DNA from 4 places in the Ochrobactrum teleogrylli genome. Region 3 is predicted to be linked to each of the others. Evidence: predicted binding sites of a transcription regulator. Region 3 holds the regulator's gene; each other region holds the start of a gene.
The links. Region 3 encodes PhoB, which activates phosphate uptake and scavenging genes when phosphate is short. Its sites were predicted from a motif close to TGTCATNNANCTGTCAT; they were not measured.
Positions count from the first base shown of each region.

Region 1: the regulator PhoB is predicted to act here: its motif matches at 1,835-1,851, upstream of WIX40_RS05365 (alkaline phosphatase).
Region 2: the regulator PhoB is predicted to act here: its motif matches at 1,682-1,698, upstream of olsB (l-ornithine N(alpha)-acyltransferase).
Region 4: the regulator PhoB is predicted to act here: its motif matches at 1,978-1,994, upstream of WIX40_RS15860 (YdcH family protein).

Region 1 is NZ_JBBHKQ010000001.1:1,152,105-1,156,317, forward strand. It holds gene repA (plasmid partitioning protein RepA) at 1-1,009, opposite strand, end outside; gene WIX40_RS05365 (alkaline phosphatase) at 1,900-3,657, shown strand; gene WIX40_RS05370 (hypothetical protein) at 3,722-4,180, shown strand; gene WIX40_RS05375 (ABC transporter ATP-binding protein) at 4,182-4,213, shown strand, end outside.
Region 2 is NZ_JBBHKQ010000001.1:2,744,346-2,748,558, forward strand. It holds gene WIX40_RS12905 (RsmD family RNA methyltransferase) at 1-182, shown strand, start outside; gene WIX40_RS12910 (TrmH family RNA methyltransferase) at 179-1,072, shown strand; gene lspA (signal peptidase II) at 1,075-1,557, shown strand; gene olsB (l-ornithine N(alpha)-acyltransferase) at 1,858-2,751, shown strand; gene mutS (DNA mismatch repair protein MutS) at 2,826-4,213, opposite strand, start outside.
Region 3 is NZ_JBBHKQ010000001.1:2,969,996-2,974,208, reverse strand. It holds gene pstB (phosphate ABC transporter ATP-binding protein PstB) at 1-132, shown strand, start outside; gene phoU (phosphate signaling complex protein PhoU) at 228-950, shown strand; gene phoB (phosphate regulon transcriptional regulator PhoB) at 1,093-1,779, shown strand; gene WIX40_RS13890 (cell wall hydrolase) at 2,415-3,362, shown strand; gene WIX40_RS13885 (hypothetical protein) at 3,443-3,721, opposite strand; gene WIX40_RS13880 (aminopeptidase) at 3,888-4,213, shown strand, end outside.
Region 4 is NZ_JBBHKQ010000001.1:3,396,247-3,400,459, reverse strand. It holds gene WIX40_RS15870 (MFS transporter) at 1-1,215, shown strand, start outside; gene WIX40_RS15865 (YdcH family protein) at 1,599-1,781, opposite strand; gene WIX40_RS15860 (YdcH family protein) at 2,149-2,352, shown strand; gene purE (5-(carboxyamino)imidazole ribonucleotide mutase) at 2,456-2,950, shown strand; gene WIX40_RS15850 (5-(carboxyamino)imidazole ribonucleotide synthase) at 2,952-4,040, shown strand.

The DNA.
Region 1 (4,213 bases), 1.8 Mb from region 3:
ACGCCAACATGCTCTGCATGAAACCGACCATCTGGGCCTGCGGTACGTCGGTCGGTTCATAACGAGTAATCAGATAGCGGAACCAGTCGAGTTGCACCGCCCCGCCCGCCTGCCGCACAGTCTTGAGAATATCGCCGAGCATCAGCAGGAACTGCGACATCGACATAAGGTCGAGCATTTGCGGATGAACCGTGATCAATACCGATGTTGCAGCGGACAATGCCGTCAGCGTCAGATAGCCAAGCTGGGGAGGGCAGTCGATAACGACCACATCGTAGGAATCATCGACTTCGGCCAGAGCCGTCGCGATGCGGTTCCAGAACATCTTGCCCTCGCCGCCATTCTGCATGGCCAAAGGCGTGTCATATTCATATTCCTGCAGCTCCAGCATGGCCGGAATAATATCGAGACCGGGAAAGTTCGTCCGGCGAATGACATCGCGGATGGGCTTCTTTTCGGAATCGTAACGAATGGCTTCGTAAAGCGACGGGAATTCATCCAGCTCTGGCTGGATACCGTGCAGTGCCGATAAAGAGGCCTGCGGATCGAGATCGATGGCAAGCACACGATGACCGGTCAAGGCGAGATGCTGCGCCAGATGCGCCGCGGTCGTGGTCTTGCCGGAGCCGCCCTTGAAATTCACAACGCCGATGACCTGAAGCTTTTCATGGGCACGGCGATGCGGAACATAACGCTTCACTTCGGCGCGACCATTCTGGTCAAGCCACAAACGCAGTTCATGCAGTTGGTCCACGCTATAGGCGCGGCGTCCACCTGTCAGTATAGTCGGCTCGACGCCCTTGCCCTCGAGGTGTAGCTTCTTCAGATTGCTGGGGGAGACGCCAAGGAAATACGCAGCTTCGGCCATAGAAAACTGACGCAGATTCTTCCGCGCATCCGGTGGGAAGTTTTCATGGCGCAGCAGATTGAGCTTGCGAGAGATTTCTCTCCCCTGCGTCAATATCATGTCGTCAAACGACACTGCTGCTGTTGAATTTGCGATATTCATTGACTTGGGATCCCTAGTGACGGCATCGGAACTAATACCGCCTAAATACCGTCATTATGTCCGATTCTTCTTGTATCGCAAGGGCTGCCCGAATTAACAAAGGGTTAGCAGGCAATTAAAAATTACGAAGAATTTTATCCTTCCGAATCAAATTGCTTTATCGAATTGTTTTTAAAGACTTTTATTGGAATTAGACGGCAGTCTATCATTGCAAGCGGCATGCTGGCGACCGCAGGTGGAGTCATTTATTGTCATCGTCCACGCTTTTAGGCGGGGATGGATGCCCGAATCGTCAAGTGCGCCTTGGCGTCCGATTGTCCGGTTCATATCCGGCAGGATGCGCCCCGCACAGTGGTACTGAAATGAAGTGACCAGCGCTAAAAGGGCAGGGGCGCGTCAGCCAAATTGCTCCTGCAACGGGAACTGGATTTTTCTCGGAAAAGCTGTTCAACAGTTCCGATGCACGATTCGAGTTTCCAGTCGAGTTTCACTGGCCCTTTCGCAAGGAACGATGATTTTTGTGCTTTTTGGTTAAGCGCTGTAGATTTTTTAACTTCTTCGCGCTACCATCCAAAGCATCGCCAGAGAGATTCCTTTTTAGAGCGCCTAGCTCGTCTCAGCGGTAAATTCCCCCCTTTAGATCGGGTTTTGAACTAGTCGCGCTAGGAAAACCTAACGCGGAATTAGCTTTCATATGCGATAAAATCTTGTTTATTCTCATTGCATTGAAATTTTCCATTCCGCGGACGAAACGACCGGTTTTTTACCGCTTTTGCCACGCCGTTGAAGCGGGCCTTTGTGGGCCTCCGATCACAAATGCAAAACCGTTATATGCGCGTCATCTAGCTTGCTTATGGAGACCTGACACTTTGTAGGAAGGGATTTCCAACATGCGTAAGCTTTTGCTCGCTCTCGCGTCCGCAACAATTTTGAGCGGCGCTGCCGATGCCGCCGATATTTATCCGCTCGACAGGGCCACGATTCTGGTCGGCTCGCCATTCGATTTCAAAGTGGAACTCGACAAGGTGGTGAAGCCGGAAGAGGTCAAGGTAACCGTCAACGGCAAGGATTACGAAACGGTATTTGGCGCCAAGGCCGAATTCGTTGCGGAAGAAAAGGGGAGCGAGGACAAGGTTCTCGGCTCAGCCCTCATTCTGCGCGATCTGAAAATCGCGGAGCCGGGCGCTTATAAGGTTGAAATCACGGCTGGCGCCGAGACAAAGACCGTCACCTGGGATGTGTACCCGACCGCGACGGAAGCGAAAGCCAAGAACATCATCTTCCTGGTGGCCGATGGTCTTTCGGTCGCGCATCGCACCGGCGCGCGCATCATGTCCAAGGGCATGGCGGGTGGCAAGGCCAATGGCCGTCTCAATATGGATGATGTTCCGCCGGTTGCCTTTATCGGCACGTCATCGACCCATTCGATTGCGACCGACAGCGCCAACACCATGTCGGCTTACATGACCGGCCACAAAGCGCGGGTGAACGCACTTGGCGTTTATGCTGACCGCACTCCGGCGAGTCAGGATGACCCGAAGGTCGAAACAATCGGCGAAGCGCTACGCCGCCAGACGAAAAAATCCATCGGCATCGTTTCCACGTCAGAAGTCGAAGATGCAACGCCTGCCGCGCTGGTTTCCCACACGCGCAAGCGTTCCGACAAGGCAGACATTGTCGGCATGTTCTACGATGTGAAGCCCGATGTGCTTCTGGGCGGCGGTTCGGCCTATTTCCTGAGTAAGGATGTTCCGGGCTCCAAGCGCAAGGACGACAAGGATTATATCCAGCTGTTCCGTGACGCAGGTTATGCCATCGTTACCGACAAGAACGAGCTGGCCGCTTCCGGGCAGTCCAACCAGCAGAACCTGCTTGGCCTGTTTCACACCGGCAATATGGATGTGACGCTGGATCGCGACTTTCTGAAGAAGGGCACTGTCGACAAGTTCCCGAACCAGCCGGGCCTGGTCGACATGACCAAGGCGGCACTCGACAAGCTCTCCAAGAACCCGGAAGGCTTCTTCCTGATGGTGGAAGGCGCTTCGATCGATAAGATGAGCCACCCGCTCGACTGGGAGCGGGCGCTGGTCGACACGATCGAGTTCGACAAGGCTGTCGGTGTGGCGCAGGAATTCGCCAAGAACAACCCGGATACGCTGATCGTCGTGACTGGCGACCACACCCATGGCGTAGCGATTATCGGTACGGTCGATGATGACAAGCCGGGCGATGAAATGCGCGCCAAGGTTGGCACCTATGATGCGGCTGGTTTCCCGAACTATGAAGACAAGGACGGAGACGGCTATCCGGATCGCGTGGACGTTTCGCGCCGCCTGTTCATGGCTGCGAATAACGGCCCGGATCATTATGAAACCTTCCGGCCGAAGCTGGATGATCCGTTCGTTCCGGCCATCAAGAACGAAAAGGGCGAGTATGTCGCCAATGAAGCCTATAAGGATGTGCCGGGCGCGGTATTCGTGCAGGGCAACATCCCGAAAGACGAGGATACCGGCGTTCACGCGGTAGACGATATCGTGCTTCAGGCGACGGGCCCCGGCTCCGAAGGGCTGCGCGGCTATATGGAACAGAGCGATGTGTATCGCGTCCTTGCCGATGCTTTTGCTCTTGGCAAGCCGAAGTCCGAATAGGAAGGCTTATCCTGAAACAGGGCAGGCGGCTCGCGCCGCTTGTCCGCAATTGATGGAGCGTCCGATGTTCAACCGGAACCATCTTAGCCGCCGACAAGTGATGCTTGGCGCACTGGCCATGCCGCTGGCGACAGCTATCCCGCAGGCGCGGGCTGCCGAGCAACTCGGCTTCAACAATCTCTATAAGAGCTTCGGCGTGCTGGGCCTTGAGTTTTCTGATCAGGTCAAACAGTCCGCTGGAAAGCAGGTTGCCATCAGCGGCTTCATGGCACCGCCCTTGAAGGCGGAAGCCAATTTCTTCGTGCTGACCGAGATACCAATGTCGATCTGCCCGTTCTGCTCGTCGGATTCCGACTGGCCGGACAATATCGTCGTGGTCTATCTCGCGGCGAAGCAGACTTTCGTGCAGTTTAACGCGCCGATCCTCACGCGCGGCACGCTGGAATACGGGTCGTGGACCGATCCTGAAACAGGATTTGTTAGCCAGCTACGCATGCGCGATGCTTCCTTCACAACGGTCTGATATGCCGACTGACCATGGCTCCGGTCTTTCGCT
Region 2 (4,213 bases), 230 kb from region 3:
CGCTCGCCGTGATCCTGACCGCCTATTCGATCCGCGCATCGTTTTTCGCGATTCATGAGCTGATGCGCGACCGCTTCACCGGCCTTGGCGGCACAGTCGAATCGGGCGAACTTATTCTGCGTGAGCGTTCTGCTGGGCGCGCGCTTTCAACATCCATGTTCAGCCGCTGGGTAGCCAAATGAGCCGTAACGACGATTTTTCCAGAAACAGCGGTTCGCGCGGTGATCATTCAGGTGGGCATTCGAAAGTCGGTCAGGTGAAGGAAGTCACCAGCCTGACCAACCCGATCGTCAAGGATTTGCGCTCGCTGGCGCTGAAGAAATTCCGCGATCAGCAGGGCGTGTTCCTCGCCGAAGGGCTGAAGCTCGTCATCGACGCGCTGGAGCAGGACTGGCGCATCAAGACGCTGGTTTTCGCCAAATCCGGCAAGGGCAACAAAATGGTCGAGCAGGTCGCCGCCCGCACCTTCGCCAAGGGCGGACTGGTGCTGGAAGTGACCGAAAAGGTGATTGCCGCGATCACCCGCCGCGACAATCCCCAGGTGGTGGTTGGCGTTTTCGAACAGCAATACCAGCCTTTGGCAAGCCTCAGGCCCAAGCACAATGATGTTTATATCGCGCTCGACCGCGTGCGCGATCCGGGCAATCTCGGCACGGTCATCCGCACCGCCGACGCAGTCGGGGCAAAAGGCGTCATCCTGATCGGTGACACCACCGATCCCTATTCGCTCGAAACCGTGCGCGCCACCATGGGGTCGGTCTTTTCCGTACCGCTCTACAAGACGACGGAAAATGACTTCCTCAACTGGCGCAAGGGTTTCTCCGGTCTGATCGTCGGCACGCATCTGAAGGGCGCTGTCGATTACCGCACCATTCCCTATGCCAACAAGCCCGTCGTGCTGATGATGGGCAATGAGCAGCAGGGCCTGCCGGACAATCTCGCCAATGCATGCGACAAGCTTGCGCGTATTCCGCAGGCAGGCCGCGCCGATTCGCTCAATCTCGCCATCGCCACCGGCGTCATGCTCTATGAAATCCGCCGTGAGGCGCTTACCCTCGGCGAAAGAGGTTAGTCATGAAGCGCCACGCGGTTCTGTCCTCGCTTTTCGTCGTCATTCTCACGGTTCTGATTGATCAGGGCGTCAAGCATCTGGTCGAAACCCGCATGGACTACGCCCAGCAGATCGACCTGCTGCCGTTTCTGGCGCTGTTTCGCACGCATAATGAAGGCATCGCCTTCTCCATGCTCGCCGGGCTGCACGATTGGGGTTTGGTGGCGTTGACAGCTGCGGTCATCGTCTTCGTGCTTTATCTCTGGTGGACCAATGCGCATGACCGCGTCTTTGCGCGCTATGGTTTTGCACTGGTGATCGGCGGCGCCATCGGCAATCTGATCGACCGCGTGATGCATGGCTATGTGGTGGATTATATCCTGTTCCACCTGCCGACATGGTCGTTTGCTGTCTTCAATCTTGCCGACACCTTTATCACCATCGGCGCGGCGCTGATCATTCTGGAAGAATTCCTCGGCTGGCGGCGCGAACGCGCTGCCCGATAAGCCACTCATATGCCCCTCAATATATTGCGGGCACCCGGGTAACTTGATCGTTATTGGGCTTTCGCATAACGTGAAGGCTGTAATTTTAAAGACTTTTGAAGGGGATAAGCGGCGCCCAGCCGAAATGACACATTGGTGACACGCTTCTGTCATCCTCACGTAGCACTCGCTCTCTAGTACGTCGGCCAGATGCAGTTCAGGCTGCGCCGCCGACCTATAAATGAGAAGGCCAATTCCACTGCCTAATCGGTGGGAAAAGGTTCAGGAATACGTGAATAGACAAATCAGGAGCGAATCATCATGACAGTACTGCTTGGAATGGGCCAGCAAATCATTGATGATACGGTCATGTCAGGCTTAGAAGCACAACAGGCGCTATTCGCAACCGGTGAAGACCCGATCGTTCTCGGACGTATCGGCTCGCTGGAAGTGCGACTTGCAAACTCCCGTGAGGCCATCGAGGCCGCGCAGGAACTTCGGTTCCGCGTGTTCTTCGAGGAAATGGGTGCGCGCAAGGAATCCATCGAGGCCGTGGAGCTTCGCGATGCCGACCGTTTCGACACGATCTGCGATCACCTTCTCGTCTATGACACGGCCCTGCCAGTCCCCGAGCACCAGCAGATCGTCGGCACTTACCGGCTGATGCGCAGCGATCAGGCCGACAAGGCGCTCGGTTTCTATTCGGCGGATGAATATGACGTGCAGCGCTTGGCGCTGTCCCGCCCCAATCTCAAGCTGCTTGAGCTTGGCCGCTCCTGCGTGAAGGCGGAATATCGTTCAAAGCGCACCGTCGAGCTGCTGTGGCAGGGCGCATGGGCCTATTGCCGCCGCCATTCGATTGACGTCATGTTCGGCTGCGCTTCGTTTCATGGCGCGGTTCCTGCCGCCCACGCGCTCGGCCTGTCGTTCCTGCACCAGAATTGCCGCGCCACGCCCGACTGGGATGTGCGCGCACTGCCGCATCGCTATCAGGCCATGGACCTGATGCCGAAGGAAGCGATCAACAACAAGGTTGCGCTGTTCTCCATGCCGCCACTGGTCAAGGGATATCTGCGCCTCGGCGCGATGATCGGCGACGGCGCGGTGATCGATGAGGCCTTCGGCACAACCGATGTGTTCATCATCCTGCCGATCGAGCGCATCTCCAGCCGCTACATTACTTACTATGGCGCAGAAGCCAATCGGTTTGTCTAAACTGGATCTTTCCCCTCGCCCTTCGAGACGGCCCTTCGGGCCTCCTCAGGATGAGGGAAACCATCCAGAACCGGTCACGCTTTTCCGGCCAGTTCCTTCAGCTTGTAGATCAGGTCGAGCGCTTCACGGGGCGTCAGCTCGTCGGGACTAATCTCGGCCACCGCTTTTGCCAGTTCGCTGTCCTTTGCTAAAGCCTGCGGCTTCGGCTTTTCCTGTTGCAGCACAACGGAGAAGAGCGGCAGATCGTCGATCAGTTTGTCGGCTTTGCCGGATGTTTCGCCAGCTTCCAACTGGTGCAGCACATCACGCGCGCGGTTGACGACTGCTTCCGGCAGACCGGCCAGCCGTGCCACCTGCACACCGTAAGAGCGGTCGGCAGCACCCTTGGCCACTTCATGCAGGAAGACGACATCATTGTCCCATTCCTTGACCCGCATCGTGACATTGGAAAGCCGCTCCAGCTTTTCCGAAAGTGCGGTCATCTCGTGGAAGTGAGTCGCGAACAAAGCCCGGCAGCGGTTCTTCTCATGCAGATATTCCACCGCTGCCCAGGCGATGGAAAGCCCGTCGAAGGTGGCAGTGCCACGACCGATCTCATCGAGGATGACCAGCGAACGTTCGCCCGCCTGATTGAGGATTGCCGCCGTTTCCACCATTTCGACCATGAAGGTCGAGCGTCCGCGCGCCAGATCGTCGGAAGCGCCGACGCGGCTGAACAGCCGGTCCACCACACCAATCTGCGCGGCGCCCGCAGGCACGAAGGAACCCATCTGGGCGAGGATCGCGATCAGCGCATTCTGGCGCAGGAAGGTCGATTTACCGCCCATATTCGGCCCGGTCAGCAACCAGATCGCGCCATTGCCAGCGTCGCTTTGCGGCGAGAGATCGCAATCATTGGCAACAAATGGATTGGCCGCCTGACGGCGCAGCGCCTGTTCCACCACCGGATGGCGACCGGCCACGATGTTAAACGACAGGCTGTCATCGACCATCGGGCGGCAATAGCCCTGTTCCTCGGCCAGCACGGCAAGCGCTGCCGAAACGTCGAAGACCGAAAGAGCGGCAGCGGCAGCGCGAATCGCATCGGCATGAGAGACGGCTTCCGCCGTCAGTTCTTCAAAGATGGCGAGCTCGATAGAAAGCGCGCGGTCGGCGGCATTGGCGATCTTGCTTTCAAGCGCGGCCAGTTCCGTCGTCGTGAAACGCATGGCATTGGCCATGGTCTGACGATGGATGAAGCGCCCCTTGGCGGCATCCGTATCGGTCATCGCGCCGGAATTATTCGCCGTCACTTCGATGAAATAGCCAAGCACATTGTTGTGCTTGATCTTCAGCGACTTGATGCCGGTTTCCTCGATATAGTCAGCCTGCAAACCGGCGATCACCCGGCGGGACTGGTCGCGCAAGGCGCGCATTTCATCAAGTTCGGTGTTGTAGCCCTCGCGCACAAAACCGCCGTCAC
Region 3 (4,213 bases):
GCGGCCCGCGTTTCGCAGCGCACCGCCATGTTCCATCTCGGCAATCTGGTCGAAGTGGGCGACACGGAAACGATGTTCACTGCGCCGACGGAAAAGCGCACGCAGGATTACATCACCGGACGCTTCGGCTAACAAACCGGGGGCAGGGGAAAGCAACCCTTGCGCGCGGATTGCGTCAGAACAAACAGAAGTGCGGCTTCCCCGCAATTTATATTACGAGGTCTACCATGCCGTCTCAGCATACCGTTCGTTCCTACGATGAGGAACTGAAGTTTCTCACCCACAAGATCGCCGAAATGGGCGGACATGCGGAACGTATGGTCGAACAGTCGGTCGCAGCGATCGTCAATGCCGACAACGCCCTTGCGCAGCGCGTCATTTCCGACGACCTGATCCTGGATGCCAGCGAGCGCGAAATCGACGACAAGGCCGTGATGATCATCGCCAAGCGCCAGCCGATGGCGGTGGACCTGCGCGAAATCATCGGTTCGATCCGCATTTCCGCCGATCTGGAGCGCGTTGGCGATCTGGGCAAGAACATTGCCAAGCGCGTTGCCGCCGTTTCGGAATCCCGCCAGCCGGTCAAGCTCTATCGCGGTCTGGAAACGCTCGCCGAACTGGCGCTGACCCAGCTGAAAGACGTGCTCGACGCCTATTCGTCGCGCTCGGTGCAGCAGATCAATGTCGTGCGTGATCGCGACGACGAGATCGACGCCATGTACACCTCGCTGTTCCGCGAGCTGCTCACCTATATGATGGAAGATCCGCGCAATATTTCCGCCTGTACGCATCTTCTGTTCTGCGCCAAGAATATCGAGCGCATCGGCGACCATGCGACCAACATCGCGGAAACCGTTTATTACATCGTGACCGGCCTGCAGATGCCTGCCGAACGACCGAAGGAAGACCTGAGCCACGGCATCGTCGTGGATGAGGCACGCAAGCCCTGAGTAAGCGCTGCATTTGAAGCGATCAGGGCAGATTGCCGGATTGCTCCCAAATGCGGTGGAGAATGTGTGAATAGCGCGGCGGCACGCGGTCGATGGGGGGACGTGTATCTTCCGCTCGCCGGTTTAAGATAGGGAATAATGGATGTCACAGGTACCCAAAATCGCTGTGGTGGAAGACGAAGAAGCGCTGAGCGTTCTGCTGCGCTACAATCTTGAGGCCGAAGGCTATCAGGTGGACACGATGCTGCGCGGCGACGAGGCCGAAATCGCGCTGCGCGAGAACGTCCCTGATCTCCTCATCCTCGATTGGATGCTTCCCGGCGTATCGGGCATCGAACTGTGCCGCCGTCTGCGCCAATGGCCGGAGACGGAACGCCTGCCGGTCATCATGCTGACCGCGCGCGGCGAGGAAAGCGAACGCGTTCGGGGTTTAAGCGTCGGGGCCGACGACTATGTCGTGAAGCCCTTCTCGACACCGGAACTCCTGGCCCGCGTCAAGGCGATGCTGCGCCGTGCCAATCCAAGCCTGCTGTCGCATGTTCTGAAAGTAGGCGATCTGGTGCTCGACCGTCAGCAGCACCGCGTTTACCGCAAGGAAAAGGAAGTCCGTCTTGGACCGACGGAGTTCCGTTTGCTCGAATATTTCATGATGTCGCCGGGCCGCGTTTTCTCGCGCAGTCAGCTTCTCGACGGTGTCTGGGGACCGGATATCTATGTCGATGATCGCACCGTGGATGTCCATGTCGGACGCTTGCGCAAGGCCATCAACTTGGGTCGTGCGCTCGATCCGATCCGCACGGTACGCGGCGCGGGATATTCTTTCGGCTGATCGTGCGTCGATAAAAAACTTCTTTTCGAGCCCGTCTTTCCTCATCGAAAGGCGGGCTCGATCACTTTCTGAAGCGCTCTTGCGGCCTGTTATCCTTGCCAGCCGATTCGGTCCGGGAGACGCTGAAACGGCTGTAAATCGCTAATCTCACGGAATGTTACGCTTCTTGTATCAAAGTTGAAGGAACCGGCGCAGGACTTGCTAAAACAGTTACGCCGCAGATTTTCCCAACCTGATGAAGCAAGATATATCAAAATTTTACAGCAGTTGCGAATTAAGGCAGGGTTGTGACCTGTATTGAGGAAATATCATTTCCATCAAATCAAAGGTTTATCTCTTTTCCGCAGGTTCATTAAGAAAATATTAATAGTTTTGAATGGTTTGTGTGGACAATTGCGCTCGTGATTCGGGTTTCATTTGCGACCATTTCGATGGTTTCAGCAATTTCGGAATTTGACCCATTGCCTTTTTTTGGCCTAAAAATTCCAAAACCTTGAAGAAGACGAGCGATGGCAGGTTGTTTGATTTTTGATCTTAGCCTGCTTTGACTTGCACCGCAGCTAGACCCGTATTGGTCATTTTTGGCCTTCGGATCGACTGCTTCAGTTAAGGGTCCTGAATATGAGACTGAGCCGTTGACGCGCGCTGGTAATTGGAAGCTGCCTGTATTGGCAGGACTGCTCGTAGCGCCCTTCGTAGTGACGGGCTGCACGACGACCGGCACCACAGCCAAGACCGAGAAGACGGCGGCCGTAAGTCACGTCAAGTCGGTCAACGGTGTCAAGACCTATACCTATACGGCAAGGGACAAGGAGTGCCTCGAGCGCGCCATGTTCTTCGAATCGAACCGCTCCAGTTCCGATGGTCTGATGGCTGTCGGCACGGTTGTGATGAACCGCCTCGCATCGGGCCGTTATCCCGATACGATTTGCGGCGTCGTCGGCCAGAAGAACCAGTTCGCGCCCGGCGTTCTCACCCGCAAGATGGAATCCAGCAAGCTGCCCGATGTTCAGGCCGCAGCCGACGCCGTGCTGAAAGGCCAGCGCCATCCGAAGCTGAAGAACGCCATGTTCTTCCATACGGCAGGCCTGAAGTTCCCCTACAACAACATGCACTATGTGCTGGTTGCCGGCGGTAATTCCTTCTACGAAAAACGCAATCGCGACGGTTCGTTGCAGAATCCGGTGCCGCAGGAACCATATAACCTCGCGCTCGCCTATTCGCCGCAATCGCCGTCGCTGCCGCAAGACCCGTCCTATGACGTGACCTTGCCGCAGGCGGGACCGGTTCCGGCAGCAGCGCCAACCGTACAGGTCGCGCTGGCGGATGCGTCCAAGATGGAAACCTCTGTGCGTGGCAGCGGCCTTGGACCGCAGGCGCGGGGCAATCGCCTTGCGCATAACAACGATGTAGCGACGGCGCAGCCGCAAATTCAGCAGGTCGCGTCCTATCAGCCGCAATTCGATACGTCGGCACCGGCAAGCCAGCCGCAATCGCTTGGCTATGCGGCGGCAGACCAGAAGCAGGTCGATGCAATCGGCGCATTGCTTCTGTCGCAGGACCGTCCGGAAACGCCTCTATAAGTTGAGTTGAACAGATTTGGTGCGGGCTAATCTTTCCGATTGGCCCGCATTTTTTATTTGAGTTCTGCATTCCATCGCTATTAGCGGGGACGAACCACGACCGGACGATAGATCGGCTGATAGAGCATGATGGGCTGATCGTAGAAATCGACGCGGTTTTCCCAGGCGCGGCGATCCGCCCGGCGGTCGAGATCGAGCCGCTGCAGACAGTTGGCAAATGCGTCGGTCCGTGGCTTGAAGCCATAGCCGAGACATGTCTGTTCGTCGGCGGCGCGGCGCTCTTCCGGTGTCATGGTGACACAACCAGCCAGCAGGCCTGCGAGCCCCAACAAAACAAGTAGTTTCCGGTTCATCGTCATTCGTCCTGTGTAACTGCCCGCTGCTTCAATAATAGCGCAGGTGCATGAAAAAGAGTGGTGAAATTATGCCGTTTGGTAAACTGATAACGAGAGTATAGAACTGATTCCAAACCGCGCTCTTTTTTTAAAGGGACGCGTCTTCGCATCAAAAGAGGTCCCGCAGCTCATGGCTCACGATATGCAAAATCCTGTCATCGATCCGGTAAAGCTCGAACGTCTGGCGGAAGTCGCCGTGCGCGTCGGCCTGCAATTGCGCGAGGGACAGGATCTGATCATCACGGCGCCGGTTGTCGCCCTGCCGCTGGTGCGGCTGATTGCCAAACACGCCTATAAGGCTGGCGCAGGTCTGGTGACGCCGTTCTTCGCCGATGATCAGATTGCGCTGGCCCGCTATGAAAACGCGCCCGATGCAAGCTTCGACCGCGCCGCGGACTGGCTCTATCAGGGTATGGCCAAGGCCTATTCGGAAGGTGCGGCGCGTCTTGCGATTGC
Region 4 (4,213 bases), 430 kb from region 3:
TCCCTTCTCTGTGGAACAGCCTTTCTCCTGATGGCATCGGGTCTGCATGGGTTGCTTTTGCCCCTGCGCGGCGGTGCCGAAGGTTTCTCGGTCACCTCGCTCGGTATGCTGGGCACCACCTGGGCAGGCGGTTTCGTGGCGGGCTGTCTTTTCGCCCCGCGCCTTGTGCGCCGTGTCGGGCATGTACGCGCCTTCGGCTGCTTTGCCGCATCGGCGGCGGTCATCGCACTTCTCTCCGGCATATTCGTCGACGCGACGATATGGGTCATTCTGCGCGCCTTCACCGGCTTTTCGATGGCCGGCGCCTTCATGGTCATTGAAAGCTGGCTGAATGAGCGCGCCACCAACGAATCGCGCGGCAAGATTTTCGGCCTCTATATGATGGTCAATTACGGGGCGACCATGACCGGCCAGATGCTGGTTGCAGGCGGCGACGTGCGCTCCGATCATCTGTTCATGATTTGCGGCATTCTCTTCTGTCTGGCGCTCATTCCGACCGCCATTTCAACAGCCGTCAGCCCAAGACCGCTGACCGAAGTGCAACTCGACCTCAAGGCGCTCTACCGCAACTCGCCCGCTGCCTTCGTCGGCTGCATATTGATCGGCATCGCCAATGGCGCATGGGGCACGCTTGGCGCTGTCTTCGGCGCAAAATCCGGCATATCGACCACAGAAATCGCCCTCATGGTCAGCGTGACCATTGCGGCAGGCGCATTGATGCAGATCCCTATCGGGCGCATTTCCGATCTGGTGGATCGCCGTTTTGTACTTGCGGGCGTTGCCGCACTGGCAGCCCTCGTCGGCCTCGTCGCATTCATCGTCGGGCCGACCAGCGGCTCCGTCATCATCGTCATGACGGGCTGCTACGGCGCGCTTGCCTATGCGCTCTATCCGGTCGCCGTGGCGCACGCCAACGACCATGCAACGGCGGAAAGCTTTGTGAAAGTCTCCAGCGGCCTGCTGTTGCTCTACGGTTTCGGCACCATGCTCGGCCCGCTTCTGGCCGCTGCGGCCATGGATATATTCTGGCCTTCCGGGCTCTTTGCCATAACCATGCTGGCGCATATTTCGATTACCGGCTACGCGCTGTTCCGCTCGCGCCAACGCGCCGCGGTTCCCAAGGAAGAGAAGGATCAGTTCAAGAGCATGCCATCTGAACGTGGTGCGACACCGGAAGCGATGAACCTCGATCCGAGAGCCGAAACGGAAAGCTGATCTGATCGTCTATTGAAAGAAGCGGGATAGCGCTGAAACCGCGCCGATAGAAAAAACATGAATCAAAATGTTCGGCGGCTGTGGCACAGCCGCCAATATTAAACTCAGGTCGGGCAAGGTGCAGCCGTGAGAGCGAGGTTCGATCTGATTCATCACATCGGCGCTCTAACTGTCTATTTCAACGCACATCTTTTCTGAAAACCGTTTTTCGGTTTTCAAGATGCGCTCTCAAAGGCGCTGCCGCCATCGACCGTTCTGGCCGAGATGCTTATCGCTATATCAGGCCGCAGCAACACCCGGCTTAAGCCAGTCTGTTCCACGTCCGATATAAAATGGCTTGAAGCGCCTTTGCGGCTTCCCTGTCTATGCCCCTTGGGTTTGCGTCAGTGACGCGTTACCTGAGATCTAAGCTTCTCTATCTGGTCCTTCAGCATAAGCTTCTTGCGCTTGAGAGACGCAACGTGAAGATCATCCATTGCCGGTGACGCCAAAGCATCGGAAATTTCCTGCTCCAGAGCGCCGTGCTTCTTTTCAAGCGTGGCAAGATGGGACTCGATAGCCATCATCAGTTCTCCTTTGGTTGATTTCCACACGATAACGGAACAGCCAGACCGACCCCAGATCAACCATTGCGGCAGGTGCTGTTGTTCCATCTGCTTAACTGCATGAACGCCCGGCACACCTCCTGTTTATCCGGGCCAACACGCAGTCCCGGCTGCCATGCATGCGGTTTTGATTTGTCGCCTTCGACAGCCGCCATCCATGACAGAACCATGACAGTTTGGCATGAGTTTGGTGCAAAGTCGAATTTGTCGTGGTAGCATTTTCCAATCGCGAAAAATGTGATAAGGGCTTCGCCCGAAACGGGCTTGCGCAGCGCCTTGAACGAGGTTCGGCGCAGCCCGTAAAACTATTCAACAGAATGGGGTTCGCATGTCCGATCAGGAACAGGCCGAGATCAGGTTGGCCGTCGCACGTCTGAAACAGGAGCACGCGGATTTCGATGCGGCGATCAATGCGATGATTGCCGTCGGCTGCGACCAGTTGCGCGTCCAACGCATGAAGAAGAAAAAACTCGCGATCAAGGACAAGCTTCAGGAAATGGAAGATCAGGTCATTCCTGACATCATCGCCTGATCGCGCCTCATATCGAAAGCAAAGCCGGGGTCCGCCCGGCTTTATCATTTTTACCCACGCAATATCTCATCCGCGAAAGCATGAAACGGAGCAGGAAAGACCAATGAGCGTTACCGCCGACGTCGCCATTATCATGGGCAGCCAGTCTGATTGGGAAACCATGCGCCATGCCGCAGACACGCTGGAGGCGCTCGGTATCGGCTTTGACGCCCGTATCGTTTCCGCGCACCGCACGCCCGACCGGCTGGTGGCCTTTGCCAAGGGCGCGAAGGCCGACGGCTTCAAGGTTGTGATCGCTGGCGCAGGCGGCGCCGCACATCTTCCCGGCATGGCCGCCGCCATGACGCCGCTGCCGGTGTTTGGTGTGCCGGTTCAGTCCAAAGCTCTTTCCGGCCAGGATTCGCTCCTGTCCATCGTGCAGATGCCAGCTGGCATTCCCGTCGGCACGCTGGCCATCGGACGCGCTGGTGCCGTCAACGCCGCCCTGCTCGCTGCCGCCGTTCTGGCGCTGCACGACGATGCTCTTGCCGCCCGTCTGGATGAGTGGCGCAGCGCCCAGACCGAGAGCGTGGCTGAACGTCCTACCAATGAGGTCTGATATGGAAAAATCCGCACTCACATCCGGCGCAACGATCGGCATCATCGGCGGCGGACAATTGGGCCGCATGCTGGCCATGGCCGCAGCGCGGCTCGGCTTCCAGACGGTCATTCTGGAGCCACAGGCAGATTGCCCGGCGGCGCAGGTTGCCAACCGCCAGATCGTCGCCGCCTATGACGATCCGAAAGCGCTGGCCGAACTGGCCGCGGCTTCCGACGTCATTACCTATGAATTCGAAAACGTGCCGGTCAGCGCCGCAGACAAGCTTGCCGAGACCGCGATCGTCCTGCCGCCACCAGCGGCGCTGGAAATTTCGCAGGATCGCTTCAACGAAAAGCAGTTCCTCAATGAAAGCGGCATCGAAACCGCCCCCTGGCGTCTGGTCGATGACGAAGAAACGTTGATCGCAGCACTTGGTGCGCTTGGCGAACGCGGTATCCTGAAAACCCGCCGCCTCGGCTATGACGGCAAGGGACAGGTGCGCCTGACTTCGCTGGACGAAACAGCTGCCCATGACGCGCTGACCGCCATCAACAAGGCCCCGGCGATCCTCGAAGGGTTTGTCGATTTCGATCGTGAAGTCTCGGTCATCGCCGCGCGCGACCGCAGCGGCAATGTTGCCATTTTCGACATCGCCGAAAACGTCCATAAGGACGGCATTCTCTCGACATCGACCGTTCCTGCCCGCATTTCCGCACAGACGGCGGATGCTGCGCGGCAGGCGGCAGAGAAGCTTTTGCATGCGCTGGATTATGTCGGTGTTCTGGGGCTCGAATTCTTCGTCCTCAAGGACGGTTCGCTGCTCGCCAATGAATTTGCGCCACGTGTGCACAATTCCGGCCACTGGACGGAAGCCGCCTGCGCGATCTCGCAGTTTGAACAGCATATCCGCGCCGTTGCCGGGCTGTCGCTTGGCAATACGGACCGGCATTCCGATTGCGTGATGGAAAACCTGATCGGCAACGATATTGATCGCGTGCCAGCGATTCTATCGGAACCCAATGCCGTGCTGCATCTCTATAGCAAAAAGGAAGCTCGCGAAGGCCGGAAAATGGGCCATGTGACCCATATCAAGCCCCGCGCGCGCTAGGCTTTGTCGGGAATCTGGACGATTCCCGATGACTCCGCCCGCTGCGACAAGATTTTCAGGCTCCCGCCCGTGAATCTGCCGCGCAGGAGTTGACATTTACCCGAAACCTTGTGTATTTCGGCCAACCCTTCAGGCACATATACCGTGTCTGTAATCAATTGGCGCCTTGGGCG